Regions from separate parts of the Actinocrinis sp. genome, predicted to be linked through region 4. Evidence: riboswitches for the same ligand, from Rfam matches in the RefSeq annotation. Region 4 holds a riboswitch; each other region holds the start of a gene.
What was found. A riboswitch is a leader RNA that binds a small molecule or an ion and turns the genes downstream of it on or off. The one in region 4 is predicted to bind cyclic di-AMP.
Positions count from the first base shown of each region.

Region 1: linked by a shared signal. The riboswitch ahead of VGS97_RS15405 (transglycosylase family protein) and the one ahead of VGS97_RS02110 (hypothetical protein) in region 4 are both predicted to bind cyclic di-AMP.
Region 2: linked by a shared signal. The riboswitch ahead of VGS97_RS15710 (DUF4082 domain-containing protein) and the one ahead of VGS97_RS02110 (hypothetical protein) in region 4 are both predicted to bind cyclic di-AMP.
Region 3: linked by a shared signal. The riboswitch ahead of VGS97_RS12245 (C40 family peptidase) and the one ahead of VGS97_RS02110 (hypothetical protein) in region 4 are both predicted to bind cyclic di-AMP.

Region 1 is NZ_DASYZI010000251.1:27,545-33,514, forward strand. Features, by position in the region: gene VGS97_RS15385 (hypothetical protein) at 1-79, opposite strand, end outside; gene VGS97_RS15390 (hypothetical protein) at 216-668, opposite strand; gene VGS97_RS15395 (MraY family glycosyltransferase) at 858-2,222, opposite strand; gene glyA (serine hydroxymethyltransferase) at 2,648-3,985, opposite strand; cyclic di-AMP (ydaO/yuaA leader) riboswitch at 4,359-4,551, shown strand; gene VGS97_RS15405 (transglycosylase family protein) at 4,560-5,288, shown strand; gene VGS97_RS15410 (L-threonylcarbamoyladenylate synthase) at 5,419-5,970, opposite strand, start outside.
Region 2 is NZ_DASYZI010000254.1:7,666-13,635, reverse strand. Features, by position in the region: gene VGS97_RS15715 (alpha/beta hydrolase) at 1-641, shown strand, start outside; gene VGS97_RS15710 (DUF4082 domain-containing protein) at 781-2,343, opposite strand; cyclic di-AMP (ydaO/yuaA leader) riboswitch at 2,443-2,646, opposite strand; gene VGS97_RS15705 (cellulase family glycosylhydrolase) at 3,375-5,165, shown strand; gene VGS97_RS15700 (TetR family transcriptional regulator) at 5,287-5,844, opposite strand; gene VGS97_RS15695 (SDR family oxidoreductase) at 5,928-5,970, shown strand, end outside.
Region 3 is NZ_DASYZI010000194.1:253-6,222, forward strand. Features, by position in the region: partial or broken gene VGS97_RS12235 (cobalamin B12-binding domain-containing protein) at 1-47, opposite strand, end outside; gene pcrA (DNA helicase PcrA) at 241-2,757, opposite strand; cyclic di-AMP (ydaO/yuaA leader) riboswitch at 3,459-3,626, shown strand; gene VGS97_RS12245 (C40 family peptidase) at 3,630-4,676, shown strand; partial or broken gene VGS97_RS12250 (ABC transporter ATP-binding protein) at 4,983-5,970, opposite strand, start outside.
Region 4 is NZ_DASYZI010000027.1:1,400-7,369, reverse strand. Features, by position in the region: gene VGS97_RS02120 (chitinase) at 1-55, opposite strand, end outside; gene VGS97_RS02115 (condensation domain-containing protein) at 407-1,786, opposite strand; cyclic di-AMP (ydaO/yuaA leader) riboswitch at 2,107-2,306, shown strand; gene VGS97_RS02110 (hypothetical protein) at 2,322-3,176, shown strand; gene VGS97_RS02105 (MBL fold metallo-hydrolase) at 3,353-4,294, shown strand; gene VGS97_RS02100 (condensation domain-containing protein) at 4,436-5,776, shown strand.

The DNA of each region.
Region 1 (5,970 bases), on a different contig from region 4:
CGGCCCGGTCCGCATCCTCGCCGGCTTCCTGTGGCTGCCGTGCGGGTGGGTCAGCGGGCGGTCGGGTCGTCGGGCTCATCGCCGGCTCCGGTGCGCGCTCCGGCGTGCTCCCGGCACAACTCGGCTCCGTGGCGCCTGCGCAGCGAATGGCCGGGACGCGCGCGATGACTGATGCGGGCGGCGGCTCGTCGGAGCGTGGCGGCGGTCATGGCGGCTCACGAATCCCCGGCGGCGCCGTGCATGGACGACGGCTCGACGATCAGGGTCTTGGCCGTGACGAAGGCACGGATCTGGCCGGCGCTCCACGCCAGGACGCAGGCGATCGCGGTGACCCCGAAGACCCGGCCGCTGAACAGCGTGGTGTCCTTGAACTGCGAGGAGAGGACCGCCAAGGCCAGGATCTCGACGGTGTAGGTGCCGACGGCCGCGATCATCATGAACTGCGGGCTCACCCGCGCGGCGCGCATGACGGCGATCTGTGAGATCACGAAGAAGAGGCTCACGACGAGGATCGCGATCACGGCGCCCAGCACGCCCTTCCCGCCTGACACGACTCCCCCGACGACGGCGCCGAGCACGCCGACGGCCACGGTGGCTACGGCAGACTGCCGTAGCGCGCGGACGTCGTCGGCCTGCATGGTGTGTGGCTCCAGTTTGTTCGATGTCACTGCGCTCGTGATGTCACAGTGCTCGTGGGGTCACGGGTTCGCGGGGCACGGGCCATCGGCTGCGGGCGTATTCTCGATGGGCTCCTTGCTCGTGAAACCTATCACAAACGACTGAGCGCGTCTTTACCGAGTCTGGGTGGCCTCGATCACGTCCCCCGCACCGGAGCTGTCATGTCGTCACACGCCTGCTCAACCGGTGGGTGGACGCGTGGTGTGAACCAGGTCGGGCAGCGGCGGGGGCGGCTGTGCGTTCGCTTCCGCGGCGGGCGCTGTAGTAGACGGCACGGTAGTAGAGGGTGCTGAACTGTCGGTAGCAGTACCGGTAGCGGGGGACATCCAAGCCGGCGCCAAGGCAGGCGTCGTTGCGGCCGCGGCGGCGCGGCGGGCGTGCAGGGCGGCATGGCGCGCAGTGCGTACCGCGTGGTCGTCGATGTGCTTGCGGGCGCGTGGCAGCAGCAGGAACAGCAGCGCGGCGCCGAAGCCGCCGATCGCGACGAGGATCGGCGGGCGGTGCTGCGGGGTGACGGTGACCAGGATCACCACGGCGGAGATCAGCGCTGCCCACAGGTACATGATCAGGACCGCGCGTTGCTTCGAATGGCCGATCTGCAACAGCCGGTGGTGCAGGTGCTCCTTGTCCGCGGAGAACGGCGAGCGCCCGGCCTTGGTGCGCCGGACCACCGCCATGATCATGTCCGCCATCGGCAGGGCGAGGGCCGAGAACGGCAGCACCAGCGGGATGTAGACGGCCAGGCTCTTGTGCGTCGCCGCGGTCTGCGAGTGCGCGGCCTGGATCACCTGGTCCGGGTCGACCTGCCCGATGGCCAGGATGGTGGTGGCGGCCAGCAGCAGGCCGAGCAGCATCGAGCCGGAGTCGCCCATGAAGATGCGCGCAGGGGACCAGTTGTGGCACAGGAAGCCGAAGCACATCCCGGCCACGATCGCGGCGATCATCACGGCGGGGGTCGCGGCGGTGATGAAGTAGCCGACCTGGAGCCGGTAGGCGTAGGCGAAGAACGCCAGGGCGGCGATGGCGCACATCCCGCCGGCCAGGCCGTCGAGGCCGTCCACGAAGTTCACCGCGTTGATCATGATGACCACGATGAGGATGGACAGCACCGCGGCGCTGGTCGGGTCGAGGCCGACGGTGCCGTATCCGGGGATCGGCAGCCAGTTGATCTGCACGCCGCTGAGCACCATGACCGAGGCGGCGAAGACCTGCCCGGCCAGTTTGATCAGCGCGTCCACGCCCCAGCGGTCGTCAACGATGCCGAGCAGGGTCAGCAGGCCGGAGCCCCACAGCAGCCCGGGGATGGCCAGCGACTGCGTGTAGACCCACTGATGCAACATCGGCATGTGCGCGGCGAAGACCAGCGCGGCCAGGAAGCCGAGGTACATGCCCAGGCCGCCGAGCCGGGGGGTGGGGACGGTGTGCACGTCGCGCGCGCGCAGTTCGGTCAGAGCGCCGAAGCGGATCGCCGCCACGCGGATCGGCCCGGTGGTCAGGTAGGTGACCACCCAGGCGACCGCCATGACGACCAGATACTCGCGCATCTAGCTCCGCCCGCCGCCTTCCGACCCCGTGTCAGGGGGTGTTTGAGCTGTGAAGCAGCAGTCGCGTCGCCTGTCACGCACGCTCGCCGCGTCGTCGGGTCGCGCCCAAACCTCCAGTGTGGGCACGGCCCGACGCCTTGCGATCGCACGCGCCATACGACGCTCCCCGATCCGGCTCCACATCTCAAACACCCCCCTCAGCCCTCGTCGGTGATCAGGGTACGCCGGGCCGCTGAGCCTCGCCCGCACCTTCAGGAACGTGCGTCACGGTAGTACGTGGTCTGCCGGTGGTACTTGTCGACGGATTCACGCCGGGACGCTTGACAAGGAAGACGCCCGGCGGGGCGCTCCGGTTGCCGGAAACACGCCGCCGGGCGGCCATTCGGATGACGGTCGCGGTGACTGCGGGTGCTGATTTCACCGGTTCAGCGGGGTCGGTACAGCGGAAATTCACCCACCAGCTCGGCGACCTCCTTCTCCACGGCCGGGACCGCGACGCCGTCGGCGTCACGGACCGCCCGGCCGATCAGGGTGGCGATCCGGCGCATCTCAGGCTCCTTCATCCGCTGGGCGGTGACGGTGGCGGTGCCGACGCGCAGTCCCGAGGTGACCATCGGCTTGGCCGAGTCGTAGGGCACGCAGCTGCGGTTGAGCATGATGCCGGCCCGCTCGCAGCGCATCTCCGCCTCGCGGCCGGTGACCTTCGCGCCGACGGCCGTGCGCACGCCGGCCCCGTCCCTGCCGCGCAGGTCCAATACGGCCAAATGGGTGTCCGTGCCGCCGGAGACGGCGCGCATCCCCTCCTGTTCGAGGGCTTCGGTCAGCGCGCGGGCGTTCGCCACGATCTGCGCGGCGTACTCGCGGAACTCCGGCTTGGCCGCCTCGGCGAAGGCGACCGCCTTGGCGGCGATCGCGTGCATCAGCGGCCCGCCCTGCGTGAAGGGGAAGACCGCGCGGTCGATCGCGGAGGCGAGTTCGGCGCGGCACAGGATCGCGCCGCCGCGCGGGCCGCGCAGCGTCTTGTGCGTCGTCAGGGTGACCACGTCCGCGTACGGGACCGGCGAGGGGATCACGCCGCCCGCGACGAGGCCGGCGAAGTGCGCGGCGTCGACCAGCAGGTGCGCGCCGACCTCGTCGGCGATCGCGCGGAACGCGGCGAAGTCGATCAGCCGGGCATAGGCGGTGGCCCCGCAGATGATCAGCTTCGGCCGGTGCTCGCGGGCCAGGTCGCGCACGCGGTCGTAGTCGATCAGCTCGGTCTGCTCGCTGACCGGATATCCCACGGTCTCGAACCAGGTGCCGGAGAAGTTGCCCTGCGCGCCGTGGGTGAGGTGGCCGCCGTGCGGCAGCGCCATGGCCAGGACCTTCTCGCCCGGGGTGAGCAGCGCGGCGAAGACGGCGAGGTTGGCGGCGGCGCCGGTGTGCGGCTGCACGTTGACATGGTCCGCGCCGAAGAGCGCGACGGCGCGGTCGACGGCCAGCCGTTCGGCCGCGTCCACTTGGGCGCAGCCGCCGTAGTAGCGGCGCCCGGGATAGCCCTCGGCGTACTTGTTGGACAGCACCGAGCCGAGCGCCGCCAGGACGGCCGGTGAGGCGGGGTTCTCGCTGGCGATCAGTTGCAGCGAGCTGCGCTGGCGTTCGAGCTCATCCAGCAGCACGCCCGCGATCTGCGGATCGGTGCGCACCAGCGCGCCGTAGTCGGGTCCGTAGAACGGGGCGATCGGGTCGGCGGTGTGGAGTCGGGGAGCGGCGATGGGGGACATGATCACGCTCCAAGTGTCAATGCCTCTGAGGGGAGCCCGCGCGATTTGCGGGCAGTTGCGGACTTTTCCCTCACACACTAGGACGAGAGGCACCGTCCGGCACGGGCAACAAGCCGCAATCCGACGCTCGTGTCGGCTCGGGCGCGCAGTAGTGCGTCGCTCACCGTTCGTCACGACGGTGACGCAGAGCACTAGTAAGACTTCGTACAGTGCGGAGAAAGCCGTTGCCGGTCAACGGAAAGTCGCGAATCAAGGACTGACTGTCCATGTGAGATCTGCCACACCTGCGCGAAGTTGAGTTTCCGCGGCGGATTTGCTTACGGTCGTTGCCGTCCGCCTACGCGGACACCGTGGTCGGTACGCCGAATCCTGCCCGCCGCCCACGCCGTACCCGAAACCCGACGGGCAGGAGCGGAGGAACCACTTTTCCGCCGGTGCAACGGGCGCCGCCCACCAGTGGCGGCCCGTGCGACACCGGCTCGGGGTGAATCCGCGCGACTCGCGGTAGGGCCATTTCTCCGGTCCGAATCCGACAGCTCACTTCGCAGGCGTGGGAGAGGAACGCTTTTCTTTCATGGCCATCAGTCGTGCTTTCCACGTGCCCGCGTCCGCCGGGCGCCATCGCAAGCCCTCCTACGCCCGCCGGGTGATCGCCACCGCCGCAGCCGCGGGCGCCGGCGTGACCATCCCGTTCATGGCCGCCGGCGCGGCCCACGCGTCCTCGATCAACTGGGACGCGGTCGCGCAGTGTGAGTCCGGTGGCAACTGGGCGATCAACACCGGCAACGGCTTCTACGGTGGGCTCCAGTTCACCGAGCAGACCTGGCTCGGCTACGGCGGCGGCGCCTACGCGTCGTACGCCAACCAGGCCAGCCGCACCGCGCAGATCGCGATCGCCGAGAAGGTGCTCGCCGGGCAGGGCATCGGCGCCTGGCCGGTATGCGGCCCGCACGGCTACACCTCAGGCGGCAGCTACACGACCACCAACGCGAACGGCGCGGGCTCGGGCTCCAACTCGGGCTCCAGCTCAAGCTCCGGCAGCTCGCACCAGTCGACCTACTCGGCCCCGTCGCACTCCACCTCGACGCCGAGCACCGGCTCGACCTACAGCGCCCCGGTGACCAGCGCCCCGTCGACCACCGCGACCGGCGGTCACAGCTACACCGTCGTGCCGGGCGACACGCTCTCCGGCATCGCGCAGAGCAAGGGGCTGTCGGGCTGGCAGAACCTGTACCAGGAGAACGAGTCGGTCGTCGGCTCGAACCCGAACCTGATCTTCCCGGGCCAGGTCCTGCACTTCTGAGTCGGCGCCGCAACGCTCAGGCGCTGCGCCGCCCAAACGCGAACCGCGCCCGGACCCTCGAACGGGGTCCGGGCGCGGCTAGTCCGTCACACAGCCGTATCTGTGCCAGCACGTCTGACGTGACGGTATGTCAGCGCGTGATGTTCGGCACCACCTTGGCGATTTCCTCGAAGCTCAGCGCGCCCTCGCGCAACAGCTTCGGAACGTCCCCGGTCAAATCGACGATCGACGACGGCACGCTGTCCGCCGTCGGCCCGCCGTCCAGGTAGATCTCCACGGACGTGCCGAGCTGGTCCTGCGCGGCGGACGCCGTCTGCGCCGGGGGCTGCCCGGAGCGGTTGGCCGAGGAAACGCCCATCGGGCCGACCTCGGTGAGCAGCTCGATGGCGACCGGGTGCAGCGGCATCCGCAGCGCGACGGTGCCGCGGGCGTCGCCCAGGTCCCACTGCAACGAGGGCTGGTGGCGGGTGACGATCGTCAGCGCGCCGGGCCAGTAGGCGTCGACCAGGTCCCAGCCGCCCTCCGGGAACTGCGCGACCAGGCCGTGCAGCGTGGCCGGCGCGCCGACCAACACCGGCACCGGCATGTCCCGGCCGCGGCCCTTCGCGGCCAGCAGCGAGGCGACCCCGCCCGCCGAGAACGCGTCCGCGCCGATGCCGTACACCGTGTCGGTGGGCAGCAC
Region 2 (5,970 bases), on a different contig from region 4:
AGCGGGTCGCCCCGTTCGACCTCGGCCATCAGTCCACGCAGTTGCTCGGCTTCATCGCGGCGTTGCACCTGGACCGCCCGATTCTGGTCGGACACTCCAGCGGCGCCGCGATCGTCGCCGCCGCGACCCTGCGCTCCCCCTCCTCGGCAGGCGGGATCATGTTCCTGGACGGTGACGGGCTGGCCACCGGCGCGGGCCAGAAGACACTGCTCACCAAGCTGTTCATCGAGCCCTACCGCACGACGCTGCTACGCCTGGTACTGCACACCGACGCCGTCATCCGCGCCGTCTACTCCAACATGTGCGGGCCGACCTGCCCGAGACTGGACTCCGCGGGACTCGCCCAATGGCGACGGCCGCTGCAAGTCCCCGGAGCAGAATCGTCGCTCTGGGCGATGCTCAACCTGGGTGTTCCCGGCCTGCCACCGCAGCAACTCGCCGCCTTGGCCTCCCTGCCGGTACCCAAGTCGGTCGTCTTCGGCGCCGACGACTCCGCTTACACGCAAGACACCCCGCAACAGACGGCGGCCCGCATCGGCGCCCCGCAACCGACAGTCATTCCCGCAGCCCGCCACCTCACCCCGGTCAACAGCCCGGCCGCCGTAGCCGCCGCGATCGAGGCACTGGCAGCCCGCGCATGACACTGGCGCTCGAACACGAGGTCGTCGGCGGTCTCGGTCGGCTCCGCATCTGCTTCGAGCAGCAGGCGGAGCCGACCGCGACCACTGGTGGCTGATCGTATGAGCGGATCGGGTACCCGGGTAGATCGTGCGGACTCGGCTACGGCTTGGGCACGGCCGCGCCTGTGAGATCGACATTCCCGGCCCAGGTTCCGTACGAGCCCGTGTACCCGGTGAGGTCCCCGACGGGGCCCCACACGTTGTTCGCGAACGTGTTGTTCTCGACGTCGACGTTGATGCCCGTCTGGTTGCGCAGGTTGAAGGCGCCGCCGTTGAGGTAGTTGTCGGTGATCGAGATACCGGTGTCCGAGGAACCCCGGTCCTGGATGAAGATCGCCGCGGTGGTGTCGCTGCGGACCGGGGCGTCCACGTAGTTGCCGTCGATCACGATGTTGCCGCCGCCCTGGCTGAAGATGCCGTCCAGGTGCGTGGGCGTGCTCGCGGTACCCGTCTGCGCCAAGCCGTGAATCCAGTTGTTCTGGATGATCGAATTGTCGGTCGGATCGATGCCTTGAGGCATGCCCGACAGGTCGTCACGAATCGCGATCTGCGCCTGATTGCCGTAGGCGGACCAGATCGGGGCGACGTCCTCGCCGGAGGGCATCGTCTTTCCGGGCAGCCAGCCGACCGTGGAGTCGGTCACCTTGATCGTCGAGTTGAGCGGGCCGGACGTATCGGGGTGCCCGAGGATCGCGTACCAGGAGTCGCTGGTCCCGCCCTGGACGATCGATTGGGAGATCGTCAGGTTGCCGGTGCCGGTCCAGAAGAAGCTTCCCTTGATCCACACGTGATCGAGAGTCAGATTCGTTTGGTCACAGCGCAGGCCGAAGGACTGCCAGCCACAGCCGCTGGGGGCCGCCCCGCCTGGCTCGTAGACCTTCAGGGCGGACGTGCTCCCCAGGTAGCCCACGCTGCCAGGCTTGACGTAGCCGCCAGGCGAGGACGTCACGACGAGCGACGAAGGCACCGAGCTTGCGCTCGGGGAGGACGGCGCAGAGGTCTTGCTCGCAGAGGCAGAGGCGGAAAGCGATGGGGAAGCGGAGGCGGAAGAGGACGGCGAGGCCGACGCACTGCCGGACGTGACAGCCGGTGCCGGAGCCGAGGTCCCTGTGGACGACGGCTTGAACAGCACGTCGACCCAGTAGTTGCTCGTCTGAGGGGACGCGGTCACGGGCCGAGCAGTCGTGCCGGCGTACGTGTAGATGCCGTTGCCCTGCTGCGACGTCATCTGGTTGGCGACCAGGTCCCCGCTCTGATACGCGACCTTGAAGTAGTTGTCGTCATGCGCATAGTGACCGTGCGGAGCCAGATACGAGGCCTCGTAGGTGGTGGACGCGGTGATGTCGACCGGTGTCGCGAACATGGCGACCTGCCAGCCGGTGGTCGTCTCCTTCGTGAAGGTGACGGCGCCCAGCTGCTTTCCCGCGGCCGACCAAAGCGCTCCGACGTGGGTGCCCGTGTTGCGAGGGCCCTTGTAGAAACGGATCCCGAGAATCTGTCCCGGGACCGCGGAATGGAACCTCATGCCGACGTTGACGCTGTTGGGGTCCGACGAGTCGGCACTCGTCGGCACGGTGCTGCCGGACCACAGGCTCTGAACGGCGACAGCGGACGCGATCTGGCTCACGTAGAAGCCGACGGCGGCGGCGAGCAGCGAGAACACGACGGAAGCGATCGCTACTTTCGATCGCTTCGACCGCGGCCGTTTGGAACGTGATCGTTTCAGTCTGGGGGTCGCGTGTGCACCCATAAGGTTTTGCCGTGCCTCTCCTCCGACCGCCTACCGGGTTAGCTGACGGGTTCGGGCGGGGAGTGCTTTCACCCTACGGCGCCGTGCGCAGGCTGCCGAGGCGGCATTGCGCTCGGCAACAGGGCACGGTGCACCGATTCACCCCAGGGACGTGCGTCTTCGATGACAGTGGGTCCCCGGCTCCACGGCGTGTTGGACCGCGGGCACACCAGTTCAGAGTACCTTCGAACGCTTGAAGCGTATCGAAGGTCGGTATTGCGACACACGGGCCGCCGCGCGAAATGTGGACTCGGCGGGTGCGCCGGTGCCGCCTTTCTGACGGCGTTGACCGGACGCACGGGCTCGACTCTATGAGGCCGTCCCCGGGTCGTGCCACCACATCCCTGCGACTTCAGAGATGTTGGGGAAGTTTTTACCGAACCACTTGCGGTGCGCCATGACCTGGTCGCTCTATGCCACGACACGGATATAGATGTGATACTCGACACGCCGTCACATCCACGCTACGGCAAGGCCTGCGGCATCGTGACGACCGATTCCCGCGGAGGCGGACTGCCCGTCGTGCTCCCGTACGCCTACAGCCACGGCCACGCGTCGGTGAGGGGTGGCACTCCCGGTGTCAGTCATATATCAGAAAATCAAACCGATTCGCTGATTCAAGCCAACCGTTTCCAGCTCGGCGAATCATTGCAGGTTCTGCGTCTGTCGTGGATTTCCGGCGAATCCCTTGGAAACACGCCTCGAAGCCAAGCGGACAGAGCGTCCCGGATCGGGGCGCCGGTGCGCGGCGTTCTGTCTGCTTTCACATGGACGGGCAGGTCAGAGCGTTGGGCTGACGCCCCGTGTTGGTCATCATCTGCCGTGTCTGTATCTAACTGCTGAAGGTCCGAGGCGATCGGGCAGGCGGCAGGCAAATCCGTCATCAGGCGGGAGAGGTGCGCGGTATGGTCACACGGGCGTTGCCGGGGTCGAGATTCCGGGTTCGAAGGCTGACGGCCGCGGCCATCGCGGTCGCCACGGCCGTGGCGGGGATGGCGATCGGCGCGGTGTCCGCCGTCCCCGCCGCCGCGGCCACGTCGAACTGCACTGCCGCGTATACGGTGACGAGCAGCTGGCAGGGCGGCTTCCAGGTGGCTCTCACCGTCACCAACAACGGTCCGGCCGTGTCGAGCTGGGCGGTGGCGTTCCGGTTCCCGAGCGGCCAGACGGTCGAGAACGGCTGGAACGGCGCGTTCTCCCAGAACGGGCCGGACGTGTCGGTCGTGAACGAGAGCTACAACGGCGCGCTGGCGACCGGGGCGAGCATCAGCCTCGGGTTCATCGGCCTGGCCGGCAACACCAACAACCCGCCGGCCTACTTCACCATGAACGGATACGCCTGCAACGGCGCGGCGCAGGTGCCCTCGGTGCAGATCACCACTCCGGCTCCGGACACGACGGTCGCTCCGGGCGCGTCGCTGGCCTTTGCCGCGGCGGCGAGCGAGCCGACCGCGTCGATCGCCAAGGTCGAGTTCCTCGAAAACTCCCTGCTGCCCGGCGCTTCGGCCACCCCGACGGTGCTGGCCACCGACACCGCGGCGCCGTACACCTTCACGTGGCCCGCCGTCCCGGCCGGCTACTACAACGTCACCGCCGAGGCGTTCGACAGCGCCGGAGTCTCGGCGTCCTCGTTCCCGATCCAGGTCAGCGCGGTGTCCGCCTCATCGACCGCGCCGCAGTTGCACGTGTCGGGCAGCAAGCTGGCGGACAAGAGCGGCAAGACGGTGCTGCTGCACGGTGTGGACCGTTCCGGCGCCGAGACCAACTGCGTGCAGGGATACGGGATCTGGACCGGCCCGGTGGATCAGCCCTCGGTCACGGTGATGAAGGAGTGGGGGATCAACGCGGTCCGCATCCCGCTGAACGAGGCGTGCTGGAACAGCGAGTCGTACGTGAACGCGGCGTATGCGGGAGCTGCGTATCAGTCCGCGATCAAGTCGTACGTCAACCTCCTCAACGACAACGGGATCGTGGCGGTCCTCGACCTGCACTGGACCGACGGCGCCTATTCCGGGCCCGGCGCGGGCTGCGGTTCCGCGCAGGCGACCTGTCAGAAGCCGATGCCGGACACGGCCGAGGCGGTGCCGTTCTGGACGTCGGTGGCCGGCGCTTTCAAGGGCGACGACTCGGTCGTCTTCGACCTCTTCAACGAGCCGTATCCGTCGCAGGCCGACGCGAACAACGAGACCGAGGGCTGGCAGTGCTGGCTGAACGGCGGCACCTGCGCCGGAATCGGGTACAGCGTCGCGGGTATGCAGTCGCTGGTGAACGCGGTCCGCTCGTCGGGCGCCGACAATGTCCTGATGCTCGGCGGACTGTCCTGGTCGAACGACCTGACGCAGTGGCTCGGCTACGAGCCGACCGACCCCGACAACAACCTGGCGGTCTCCTGGCACTCGTACAACTTCAACGCCTGCGCGCCCCAGTCCTGCTGGACCAGCCAGGTCGCGCCGGTCATCGCCAAGGTCCCGCTGGTCGCCGGCGAGATCGGCGAGAACGACTGCACCGGGACTTTCATCAATCCCCTGATGAGCTGGCTCGACTCGCAGGGCGGCAGCTACCTGGCCTGGACCTGGGACGCCTGGAGCGGTGCGTGCTCCAGCGGCCCGGTGCTGATCACCGACTACACCGGCGACGCGACCGCGTTCGGCGCCGCGTACGAAGCGCATCTGACAGCCCTGGCGGCGGGCTCGTGACCTGACGTCGCCGTCCGACGCACGGCAACAGCTGATACGGATACTTACGCTGCCTCCCGGTCGCACCGGGAGGCAGCGTCATAACAGGGACATGTCATGGCAGGGCCATCGCGGGGCCGGGTCATAACAGAGCCCGCAGTGCGTCCGCGGCTTGTGCGACGCAGTCGGCGAAGCTCGGGGCCGGCTGTGCGGAGAGCCAGCGGGTAAACGCGACGTGGAAGACCGTCACCGCGCTGTGGGCGGCGAGGCTGGCGGCGGGCTCGCCGACGCCGCGTTTGCGCAGCGCCTCGGTCGCCACCTCGGCCATCGCCGCGAGCTTCAGCAGCTCACGCTCCTGTAGACCGGGATTGGCCGCGACGATCTTCGAGCGGCGGATGGCGTGGTCCCGGATGTCCTCCAGCATGCCGCCGCCCGCGGTCATCCCGGCCAGTGCCGCGTCGAGCGGCGAGAGGTCGTCGGCCGCGGCCAGGATCGCGTCATACGCCGTGCGCTCCATGGTCCTGGAGCCGTCGAACAGGACCTCGCGCTTGTCGGCGAAGTGCCGGAAGAACGTGCGCTCGGTGACGCCGGCGCGCTCGGCGATCTCGCCGGCCGTGGTCTGCTCGAAACCGCGCTCGGTGAAAAGCTCCACGGCGGCGCGGATCATCCGCCCTCGTGCGTCCGGTTCCCAGCGACCCATGCCTCCAGTGTAATGACAGCGACTGACATGACCGTGGTATGGTTGATGTCAGTCACTGCCATACCCTTGGAAGGGATGCTCCCATGCGCGTTTTCGTCACCGGCGCCACCGGCTGGATCGGCTCGG
Region 3 (5,970 bases), on a different contig from region 4:
AGCCCGGGTTTCGCGATCACCACGCGGATCGGTGCGGACACGCTCATCTGGGCACTCCCTAACTACGTCATCGCTCCACCTACTCAACGAAGGGTAACCGAGGCGACCGAACCGTGTGCTGTGATGCCCGACACCGTTCGTGTGCCGTAAGCGTGCCGTTGCGGATCCAAATGTCGCGCTGGTTGGTGGATGTCTGAGGAGGCGTCACTCACGCGTCGACAGCGCCTTCTCGCGCCGCTTCTAGAGCTTTTCCAGCGGGGCGAAGGCAAGTACCAGCTTGCGGACGCCCGACGAACCGAAGTCGACGGTCGCGTGCTCGCCGGTGCGGCCCTCGACTGAGACCACCGTGCCTAGGCCGTACGTGTCGTGTACGACGCGGTCGCCTGGCGCTACCGAGATCGGCTCGCGGTTGCCCGGGCCGGCCGCCTTGAAGCCCTTCGCCCGGGTGCGGTCGGCGGCTGCGGTCAGGGCCGGGGTCATCGTGCCGAAGGAGGTGGACTGTGGCGCGGGCGCGGTGCGCCGCCAGTCGATCAGTTTGTCGGGCACCTCGGTGAGGAATCGCGACTCGGGGTTGTACGAGGGCGAGCCCCAGGCCGAGCGCATCACGGCGCGGGTAAAGTACAGGCGCTGCCGGGCTCTTGTGATGCCGACGTAGGCCAGCCGACGTTCCTCTTCGAGTTCCTTCGCGTTGCCCATCGCGCGGGTGTGCGGGAAGACGCCCTCTTCCAGGCCGGTGAGGAAGACCACCGGGAACTCCAGGCCCTTGGCGGTGTGCAGGGTCATCAGGGTGACGACGCCGCCGTTCTGGCTGCCGTTCTGGTTGCCGGTGCCGGTGTTGCCGCCGTTGGCGTTCTGCTGGTCGGGGATCTGGTCGGCGTCGGCGACCAGGGCTACTCGCTCCAGGAAGCCGGTGACGCCGCCCTCGGGGTCGGTCTGTTCGTACTCGTGCGTGACCGCGACGAGCTCTTGCAGGTTCTCCACCCGGCTCTCGTCCTGCGGATCGGTGGACTCCTGGAGTTCGGCGATGTAGCCGGTGCGCTCCAGGATGGTCTCCAGCAGTTCGGCCGGGCCCGCGCCCTCGGCCATCCGGTCGCGCAGGTCGGCCAGCAGCTTCGCGAAGTTCTTGACCGCGTTCAGCGACCGTGCCGCCAGGCCGTACGCCTCGTCGGCGCGGTCGATCGCCGCGCCGAAGGAGACCCGCTCGCGCTGAGCCAGTGCGTCGAGCATCGCCTCAGCGCGCTCGCCGATGCCGCGCTTGGGTACGTTGATGACGCGGCGCAGCGATACGGAGTCGTCCGGGTTCGCCAAAGCGCGCAGGTACGCCAGCGCATCCTTGACCTCCTTGCGCTCGTAGAAGCGGACGCCGCCGACCACCCGGTAGGGCAGGCCGACCCGGATGAACAGTTCCTCGAACACCCGGGACTGGGCGTTGGTCCGATAGAAAACCGCCACCTCGCCGGGTTTCGCAAGCCCCTCGTCGGTGAGCCGGTCCACCTCGTTGGCCACGTAGGCCGCCTCGTCGTGCTCGTTGTCACCGACATAGCCGGTGATCAGCGCGCCGTCGCCGGCGTCGGTCCACAGGTTCTTGGCCCGGCGGCTCTTGTTGCGGTCGATCACCGCGTTGGCGGCGGCCAGGATCGTCTGCGTGGAGCGGTAGTTCTGTTCGAGCAGGATCGTCGTCGCGTTCGGATAGTCGGCCTCGAATTCGAGGATGTTGCGGATGGTCGCGCCGCGGAAGGCGTAGATGGCCTGGTCCGCGTCGCCGACTACGCAGAGCTCGGCGGGGGGCACGTCGGAGGCGGAGTCTGCGGAGCCGGTGTCATCCGCGTGGGCGCCGACCCGGTCGCCGTCCACGGTGTATTTGGGAGCCTGCGACACGGCGCCGCCGACCAGTTCACGCACCAGGACGTACTGCGCGTGGTTGGTGTCCTGGTACTCGTCGACCAGCACGTGCCGGAACCTCCGCCGGTACGACTCGGCGACCGCGGGGAAGGCCTGGAACAGGTTGACCGTGGTCATGATCAGGTCGTCGAAGTCGAGCGCCCTGGCCGCGATCAGCCGCTGCTGGTAGTCGGCGTAGACCTCGGCGATCAGCCGCTCCTGCTCGGTGGCGGCCTTGTCCCGCGCGGTCTCGTGGTCGACCAGCTCGTTCTTGAGCGACGAGACCTGAGCCAGCAGGCCGCGCGGAGGGTGCCGCTTCACGTCGAGTTCGTGGTCGCGGGCGACGGCGGCGATCAGCCTGCGCGAGTCGTCCGCGTCGTAGATGGTGAAGGACGAGGGCAGGCCCAGGTGGCTGTGCTCGCGGCGCAGGATCCGGACGCACGCGGAGTGGAACGTGGAGACCCACATGATCTTGGCGCGCGGGCCGACGAGAGCGGCGACGCGCTCCTTCATCTCGGCGGCGGCCTTGTTGGTGAAGGTGATCGCCAGGATCTCGCCGGGATGCACGTCGCGTTCGGCCAGCAGATAAGCGATGCGGTGGGTCAGCACCCGCGTCTTGCCGGAACCCGCGCCGGCCACGATGAGCAGCGGGCCGCCGGTGTGCGCGACCGCCTCACGCTGCGCCGGGTTGAGCCCGGCGAGCAGCGCCTCGGGGTCGAGATGCGAGCGGCGGGCGGCCGGGGCGAAATCCCGTTGCGATTCGGCGCGCTCGTGCTCCTCGTCGGGCGGGGGCGGCGGCGCGGACTCGTCGTCGGCCCAGGGCTCGTCCGGCAACTCGCCTTCGACCGGGAACGCGGCCGAGGAGAGCGAGGGCAGCGCGGCCTCGGCCCGCGTACGCGCCGCGCCGGGTGCGGTGGTGCGCGGCGGCTTCGGCAGGTCGAAGAGGGGCGCACCGTGGGAAGCTGAGGAACTGCTCCAACTGCTCATCAAGCACGAGTCTAGGGCCCCTGGCAGACGGATTCCGGTCGTCCGGCGGGAACATCGGCCGCAGGCCGACCGTCGACACCTTGACACCAATCTGTTCGAAGAAGTCTGCGTCGGCAAGGATCGAAAACCCGGCCGGGTAAGCAATGCACGAACAACACGGTGTGGAGTGCCGCGGCTACGCAGACGGGCCGGCGAGCGCCGCGCGACCGGCGACGAGTGATGCTGAGGCCTGAGATGCCCGCCCTTTTTTTCGACATCACGTCGGGAAGATGGCGAAGCCGCGTCGACAAGTGCGCGGCGTCGGCGGGCGGTCCGTTTTAGCCGGAAAAAGCTCCAGGCGAAACGGGCAATCGAGTACAGACCGCGGGCCGGGGCGCCGGTCGCGTGCGACGTTCCGCCAAGGGCGCGCAAGGGGCAGCACAGCAAAGGGGAGTAAAAATCCGCGGCCCCAAACCCGCCATTCGGGCGACATCTCGCTAAGGTTACGGCCCAGAAGTCAGCGAGCCTGCCGGTCCCCCGCACCGGCCGCGGGCTTCCGCGCCGAATCCCCGGCGTTGCCAGGATCGGAATATGCGTCCTCTCCCCCAAGGAGTGATATTCCGCCGGGCCGCGTCGTGGAGCCGGGGACCCATATGTCCCTCGGGGTGAGTCGCCGCGCCAGTCCCATCGGCCTTGGCCGAAGGCGACGGGCGGGGCGTAGGGCGACTTCTTCCGCCCGAACCCGTCAGCTAACCCGGTAGGCGCCGTCGGAAGAAGGAGTTATGGCGTCCCACCGCGCCCCGAAGGTATCCGGCCGGGTCACCACGACCGCGGCGACCGTGGTCGGCGTCACCGCCGGCACCGTCGCGCTGCTGCCGAGTACCAGCCAGGCGTCACCCACGCCGAGCCTCGACCAGGTCAAGGCCCAGGTCCAGCAGCTGAACGCGCAGACCGATCAGGCGACCAACCAGTACGACGCGGCCAAGGAGCAGTACGCGAAGCTCCAGCAGAAGGTCGACGGGCTCCAGGCGCAGATCACCCAGGAGCAGACCACGCTGAACTCGTTGCAGACCTCGATGGGTTTGCAGGCCGCGGCGGCCTACCGCACCGGCGGCATCTCGCCGACGCTGCAACTGGCACTGAACTCCAGCCCCGACAAGTTCCTCAGCCAGGCCGGGATCGAGAGCCAGCAGGCCGATCAGGAGGCCGTGCTGCTGAGGTCGGTGTCGCAGGACAAGGCGCAGCTGGCCCTGGACAAGAAGTTCGCCGCGCAGGCGCTCGCCCAGCAGCAGGAGGTGCTGGCCCAGGCGCAGGCCGCCAAGACCAAGATCGAGGCGACGCTCCAGTCGGAAAAGGACCTGCTGAGCAATCTGACCGCCGCGCAGCAGGCGCAAGTCACCAGCGCGGGCGGAACGACCAGCTACAGCGGGCCGCTGCCCGCCGTCTCGGGCCGGGCCGGTATCGCGGTGCGGTACGTCGAGTCGAAGGCCGCGGCGGGTGACTGGTATGCGTGGGGCGCGACGGGCCCAGACAACTTCGACTGCTCCGGGCTCATGTACGCGGCTTGGGCTGCTGCGGGTGTCCAGATACCGCGCACGTCGGAAGAGCAGTTCTCCGGTCTGAGCCAGTTCTACAGCGCTTCGCAGCTCCAGCCCGGCGACCTGGTCTTCTTCGAGGGAGACCCGCCCGGCCACGTGGCGATGTACGTCGGCAACAACATGGTCGTCCACGCTCCGCACACCGGTGCGCAGGTGCAGTACGCCTCGCTCGACCCCAGCTCCTCGAACTACATCTACATGTCCGTCGTCGGGTACGCCCGGGTCGGCTGACTCAGCCTACGGCGAGCCGCCGGCCGGAAGCTCCGGTCGAAGCCGGTTCGCCGTAGAGTACGCGCAGTAACACCACTGGTTTTACGAACCTCACGAAAAAGCGGGTGGATACGTCAAGGCCGGCCCCTCCCCCGAACCAGCCTGACAATCCGCCCCGTAGCGCCCGGACCGCCGAACCGCCGCAACCACCCACCACCTCCTCTGCGGCAAGTACCCACCCGGCGGTCCGGGCGCTCACACCTTCGCCACACAGCGGTAGCGAAGACGTCCCGGAGAGCCGCCTCTCGGGCCCTCCTTCGACCTGCCTCAGACCTCTGCGGTGGCCTCTGCGAACGCCGCCCAAAGACGCGCGTACGTGCCGCCCGCGGCGAGCAGCGCGTCGTGCGTGCCGTCCTCGACCACTCGGCCGCCGTCGAGCACCACGATCCGGTCGGCGCGCGCCGCCGTGGTCAGCCGGTGCGCGACGACGAGCGTGGTGCGGGCGCGCGAAAGCTCGTCCATCGCCCGGGTCACCGCGGCCTCGGTCGCCAGGTCCAGAGCCGCGGTCGCCTCGTCGAGCAGCAGGATGTCCGGGTCGACCAGATAAGCGCGGGCCAACGCGAGCATCTGGCGCTGACCGGCCGACAGGTTCCGGCCGCGCTCGCCGACCTGGTGCAGGTAGCCGTCGGACAGCCGGGACACGACGTCGTGCGCGCCGACCGCCCGCGCCGCCGCCTCTACCTCGGCGTCGGTGGAGTCCGGACGGCCGTATGCGATGGCGTCGCGGACCGTGCCCGGGAACAGGAACGCCTCCTGCGGCACGACGCCGAGCCGCGCGCGGTACGCGGAGAGGTCGTACTCACGCAGATCGACGCCGTCTACGCACACCACGCCGGACGTCGCGTCGTAGTACCGCGCGACCAGCTTCACGAAGGTGGACTTGCCCGCGCCGGTCTCGCCGACGAGCGCGACGGTCGTGCCCGGCTCGACGGCCAGGTCCACACCGCGCAGCGCCTCGGGCGCGTCCGGCGAGTACGCGAACCGCACGTCGCGGAACTCGATCCGGCCGCGCAGCGGCCCGGTCACCGGCACCGGGTCAGCGGACAGCGGCGTGCTCGTCGGCGTGCGCATCAGGTCCCGGATGCGGCGCAGGCCGACGTTCGCCTGCTGATATCCGTCGAAGACCTGGGAGAGCTGCTGGACCGGCGAGAAGATCATGCTCACGTACAGCAGGTAGGCGATCAGCGCGCCGGTGGTCAGCGTGTGCTGCCCGACCCGGTGCGCGCCGTAGACCAGCACCACGGCACCGGCGATG
Region 4 (5,970 bases):
CGCCGATCATCGCGCCTGACGCGGCCACCGCGAGGGCGGCCCTGAATCTGCGCATTAACGCTCCTTCGTTCTGGGCGGATATCAGGAACGGAAAGAGACAGCGCGCGCCGGACGCCGCATCCGAGGAGAAAAATGGACTAGACCTGTGGCGGTGTCAAGGATCGAGACGTCACGATGTGCCAGGCGCTCGAAGCAGCTCGCCACACGGCGTTCGAGTGCGCGGTCTCCGAGCACGCCGTGTTCGAGTACACGGTTTGAGTACGTGGTGTTCGAGTACACAGCGGACCACGACATCTGGGCGTGCCGGTCAGGCCGGCCGGCATGCCCAGATCACGCGCGTCCAGATGTCACGGATTCACGAACACGACCTCGACGGGCTCCCTCGCCGCGATAGCCAGGGGTTCGGCTACACGGGATCGGGCTGCGCAGTGCTCGACGAAACAGTGCCGGATGACGCAGGGGCCAACTCCGCTGCGGCTGCGGTCGCGATCTCGTCCATGCGGCGCACCATCTTCTCCGCGTCGGCTCGCGAGATGGCGGCGGAATCGACGTGGAACGAGATCCGCAAGCCGCCGGGGATGTCGTCGACCTCGACGAACAGTTTGTCGTGCGGCGGATCGTCGTGACCACGCAACCACCGCAACGCGCTCGGCGGCGGACCGTCGGCCGAATCCCGCGGAGGCGCGCCCGCGGACTGGACGGCGCGCGCCGCCGCGCTGACGTCGTGCCGGTCGTTGATGAACAGGCCGGTGTCGAGTTCGACGCCGCGCTCCCGTTCGACGTGAGTCCGCAGCGCGACCATGTCCTCGTGGTCGAAGTACGCGTACTTATACCCCTTCATCACGGACCGCTGCACGCGTTGCAACGCCTCGCCGAACGGCACGTCGGCGACGTCGAGCACGCATATCCCGGCCTGCGCGACGGTGCACACGACATCGGCGAGCCCCGGGCGGAAGCGATTGCCCACGATCGGCCGGATCACCACCGGGTTGATCCCGTTGACCTGGTGCAACCCGACCGCGAGGAGCGTCATGAGGACGGTGGACGTGCCCGATCCGCTCGCGGCGGCGAGTTCGCGCACCGGGGGCAGCAGCGCCCAGCTGTCGAACTCGCCGTGCCAGTAGCGCGGCTGGTCCGCGGCGCCGGGATTGTGGAACCGGTCCGGATCGATGGAGCGGAACACCTCCTCCCAGTAGCGCATCGCGGCGGCGCCGTGCCGTCGCCCGGCCGGCGATCGCTGCCACTGTGCCTGCGAAAGCGGTGCCAGGCCGTCGACCGGCGCAGCGTCCTGAGCCGCCATCTCGCGCAGCATCACGCCGAGCCCGGCGGCGTCGGCGGCCAGATGGCTGATCATCGCCGCCATGTGCGTCGGCCGTCCCCGGTGCAGGATCGTCGCCATCCGCACCGGCCACTCGGCGGTGAAGTCGAGCCCTGTGTCGCGGTACCGCTTGCACACCGCCTCGGCGACCTCGGCCGGATCGTCGTCGCCCGCGTCGACGACGTCCAGCGGAAGCTGTCCGGAGGCGTGCACGACCTGAATCGGCCGATCCGCGTCGAGGCGCAGACGGGTGCGCAGCGACGGGTAGCGGCTCATTGCGTAACGCAGAGTGCCGAGGATTGTCTCGACAGTCATCCCCTCGGGCAGTGCCGTCACGCCGCCGAGTGGTAGCCAGCTGGCCAGGGCGGTTATCGTCGCCCAGTTCTCCTTCTGGCCCCACGAGAGCTCGCCCTCGCCCGCGCCGTCGCCTTCGAACGCGACCATGATCTGTTCCCGTGCCCTGGTCATCGCCAGCCTCCGACGGGTGCCATTACGGTTATGTCCGGTAAGAACGTAAGAACCGTGCGAAAGTGTAGCGGCGTGTCGAGTGCTGCGGACCGTCCTCGGCGAAACTACGGATGCCACCACGCGGCTTCGTTCCGTTACTGATCGGTCACTCGGGCGCGAATCGGACGTCGAAACTTATACGTACCGTGACTGGATATTCGCCCTCGGTCGAAGAATCGGCTGTAACTACCGCTTGATACTCACTCATCGTGACAAACGGCGGGTCGGTCAGGTACTGTCACTGATCGTGTGTCCGGCCACTCGCTGACGGAACAGTCGCACCGGCACACCCGCCGAGTCCGCGTACCCGCCCCAAGGCGGCAGCGGAGCCGGGGACCCATGAGTCCCTCGGGGTGAATCGGTGCTCAATGTGACCGGTATTTGACGGTTGGTAGCCGTCGCCGCTCCCACGTGCACTGTAGGGCGAATTCCTTGCGCCCGAACCCGTCAGCTAACCCGGTAGGCGGCGCAAGGAGAGGCGACACCTGCCGTGGGCGTGATCAAGCTCCCTTTCTCGCATGCCAAGAAGTACATCCCGAGTCGGCGCAGCATGGCCGGCGCTGGCGCCGCCGTCGCGATGCTCGCGGGGCCGCTCAGCCTCGTGACTGCGGGCGCGGTGAGTTCAACCGCCGCCGCATCGGCGACATCGGCCAACGCCGCGTATGCCGAGTCGGCGCCGGACGCGCTGGTGGCGAAGTTCGTCGCCGCGAGGTCGGCTACCCCCGCCAAGCGCCCGGCCGCACCGGCGTCGCTCGCCGCCAAGCCCCCGATGTCCAAACCTCCGGTGCCCAAGCCGGCTGCGCCCAAGGCTCTGGCGAGCGCGCCAGCGGCTGCGCGTGCCGCTGCGTCTGCGCCGAAGCCCGCGGTCAGGGCGGCCGTCGCCAAGCCGGCCGATCCGTACGCGGGTGTCACCGCCGCGCAGCTTGAGCCGGCCGGCCTGTACGGCTACCAGGAGTATTTCGTCGCGAGCCCTGAGCAGTGGCAGAACGCGAAGACGATCGTTCGGGTCGCCCAACGGCGCGGCATGTTCCCGTACGCCGCGGTTATCGCCATCGCCACCGCGTTGCAGGAGTCCACGCTGCGCAACCTGACCGTCGCCGTCGACGCCGACTCGCTCGGCCTGTTCCAGCAGCGTCCTTCGATGGGGTGGGGCAGCGCGAGCCAGCTGACCGATCCCGCCTACGCCACCGGGGCCTTCCTCAGCGCCCTGACGCAGTACGCGCCGGCCTACGGCTCGATGCCGCTGTGGCAGGCCGCGCAGGCCACCCAGCGTTCCGGCTACCCCACCGCGTACGCGCGCTGGGAGGACCAGGCGGCGCGCATGGTGGCGCAGATCGCCGCAGGAGGCTGACAGCTCCCTGTCGCCCCGGCGCCAGCGCCGGGCCGGGCGGCTCTGCTCACGGCCCGCGTCTCGTCTACGGACGCGGGCCGGAGCGCCACCGTGGCGGAAGTGATGAGCGTGGACGAAGCGGGAACAATGCAAACGCTCGTCATGCGTCTCAGAAAGCTGCGGAGGGCCGACCACCGATGAAGCGCCCGTTTGCTCGGCCGGGCCTGTCGCCCTATGACGCCTACCGGCAGCCTTCCGCGCCACCGCGGTCCGGGGCGGCCCGGGTGACCTGGCTCGGCGTCTCCACGCTGCTCGTCGACGACGGCGCCACTGCCCTGATGATCGACGGCTTCTTCACCAGGCCCGGCCTGCTGCGCGTGCTGACCGCGAAGATCGCGCCGCGGACGCGGACCGTCGCCGAGTGCCTGCGGCGGGCAGGCGTCTCCCGGCTGGCCGCCGTCATCTGCGCACACTCGCACTACGACCACGCACTCGACGCTCCGGCGGTGTGCGCGCAGACCGGGGCTTTGCTGGTCGGCTCTGCGTCCACTGCGAACATAGGCCGGGGGCAGGGCCTGCCCGAAGACCGCATCCTGGTGCCGGAGACGAACAGCCCGCTCGCCTTCGGCACGTTCACCGCGACGCTGATCGAGTCCGTACACAGTCACGGGGACCGCTTCCCGGGGCGCGTCGACGCGCCGCTGGTCCCGCCCGCGCGACCGTCTTCGTGGGCTACCGGTTCCTGTTACTCGATCCTCGTCGAGACCGGCGGCGGTGCTCACAGCCTTCTGATCCACGCGAGTGCGAACTACGTGCCCGGCGCGCTGCGCGGGCAGCACGCCGACGTGGTCTACCTCGGCGTCGGCGAACTGGGCAAGGCCACTGCCGCCTTCCGTGACGCGTACTGGAACGAGGTCGTCGTCACAACCGGGGCGCGTCGTGTGGTGCCCGTGCACTGGGACGACTTCTTCCGCTCACTCGACCGGCCGGTGCGGCCGCTGCGTTACTTCGCCGACGACTTCGGCGCCACGATGCGGTTCCTGCTGGATCGCGCGGCTGCGGACGGCGTCGAGGTGGCGATCCCGGTGCCGTGGCGGCCGGCCGATCCCTTCGCCGGGTTCTGCGAAGGCTCGCCCTGACGGGGATCTGCTTCGGCGCAGGCTTTTTCTGACGCGGTCTTGCCGCATTTCGAGCGTGCCGTCATAGTGCAACGTGTCCGCCGGCGCACGTCCCGTACCGATCAGTGAATCATGGTTCTGCGGTCCCGGCCTGGAGGCGGTATGCCCGGAACAAGCGTGCCCGCGACGATTTCCGTACCGTTCAGCGGCGAAGGCTCGGGAATCGGCGAGCTGACCTGGGGCCAGCGTGAGATCCTGCGCGCGGTCCGCCTCTCCGGGCACTCGATCTTCCTCGGCGGCGTCACACCGCTGCCGGAGAGCTGGACCGTCGACGACGTCGTACTGCGCGTGCGGTTCCTCATGCGCCGCCACCAGTCTCTGCGCACCCGGCTCGTGCGCGACTCTCGTGGCGGCGCCAAGCAGGTTCTCTCGGCGTCGGGTGAGCTCGTGATCGAACTCTACGACGCTTCCGAGGAAGAGGACGAAGATCCCAGGACGCTGGCCGACGCGGTGAACAGCCGTTACGGGCAGACCGACTTCGACGAAGAGCACGAGTGGCCGGTGCGCGTCGCCGTCGTCCGTCGCAGCGGGGTGCTCAGGTACGCGGTCTTCGTCTACAACCACCTGATGATCGACGGGATGGGCCTGGCCGCGCTGCTGAGCGACCTGGCCACCATGGATCCGGTGACCGGGGACGCGCCGCCGGTCACCGCGTTGCAGCCGCTGGAGTTGGCCGCGCGTCAGAGTACTGCTGCGGCACGCCGCCAGCGTGAGGCGGCCCTGCGCCATTGGGAGGCCATCGCCCGCGCCGTGCCGTGTCGTCAGTCCACGGTGGCGGATCCGCAGGACCCGCCGTACCGCGAGCTGTGCTACCGCTCGCCTGCCGGGCTGCTGGCGACCCGGTCGATCGCGGCGCGCCGCGGTACCGACACCGGACCGGTACTGCTCGCCGCGTGCGCGGTCGCGCTCGGCCGGGTGACCGGGATCAGCCCGGTCGTGCTGCTCAGCGTGGTGAACAACCGCTTCCGCCCCGGGCTGGCCAACGCGGTCATGCAGCTGGCCCAGCGCGCGCCCTGCCTGTTCGAGGTCGAGGGCCGCAGCTTCGAACAGGTCTTGGCCCAGGCGCGGCGGGCCTCGCTGCAAGCCGGCGTGTCCAGCTACCTCGACCCGGACGAGTGTGACCGCATGCTGGAGCGGGTCGAGCGGGAACGCGGCGAGCGGGTGGACCTGTCCTGCTTCTACAACGACCGGCGCGTTCCCGGGACTTCGGAGACGAACCGCGTGGCGGACCCCGAGGAGATCAGTCGTCTGCTTCCCGGGACCTCGTCGAGCTGGCGCGGCCGACTCGGCACGCAGGACAACGAGTTCTTCCTGCACATCAACGACTCCCCGGACGCGCTCGACTTCCTCATCTGCGCTGACTCCCGCTTCCTCGGCCCGGCCGGACTTGAGCGCTGTGCGCGCGAGTTCGAGGCCGTACTCATTCGTGCGGCGACCACCTAAGATCCGATGTATCGGTTAAGCGCGGCCGAGCACTCGTCGGTCGACCGTCAGCGTGTCCGAGTGGGTACTCTCACATAACTCCAGCTCAAGTGCGGTTCAATTGATCAGAAGCGTGTTGGATCGACATCGAATCTTGACTTATATTTCACGGCGACGCAACATCGTGAGGGCTTTTCATCCGATCACCCACACTT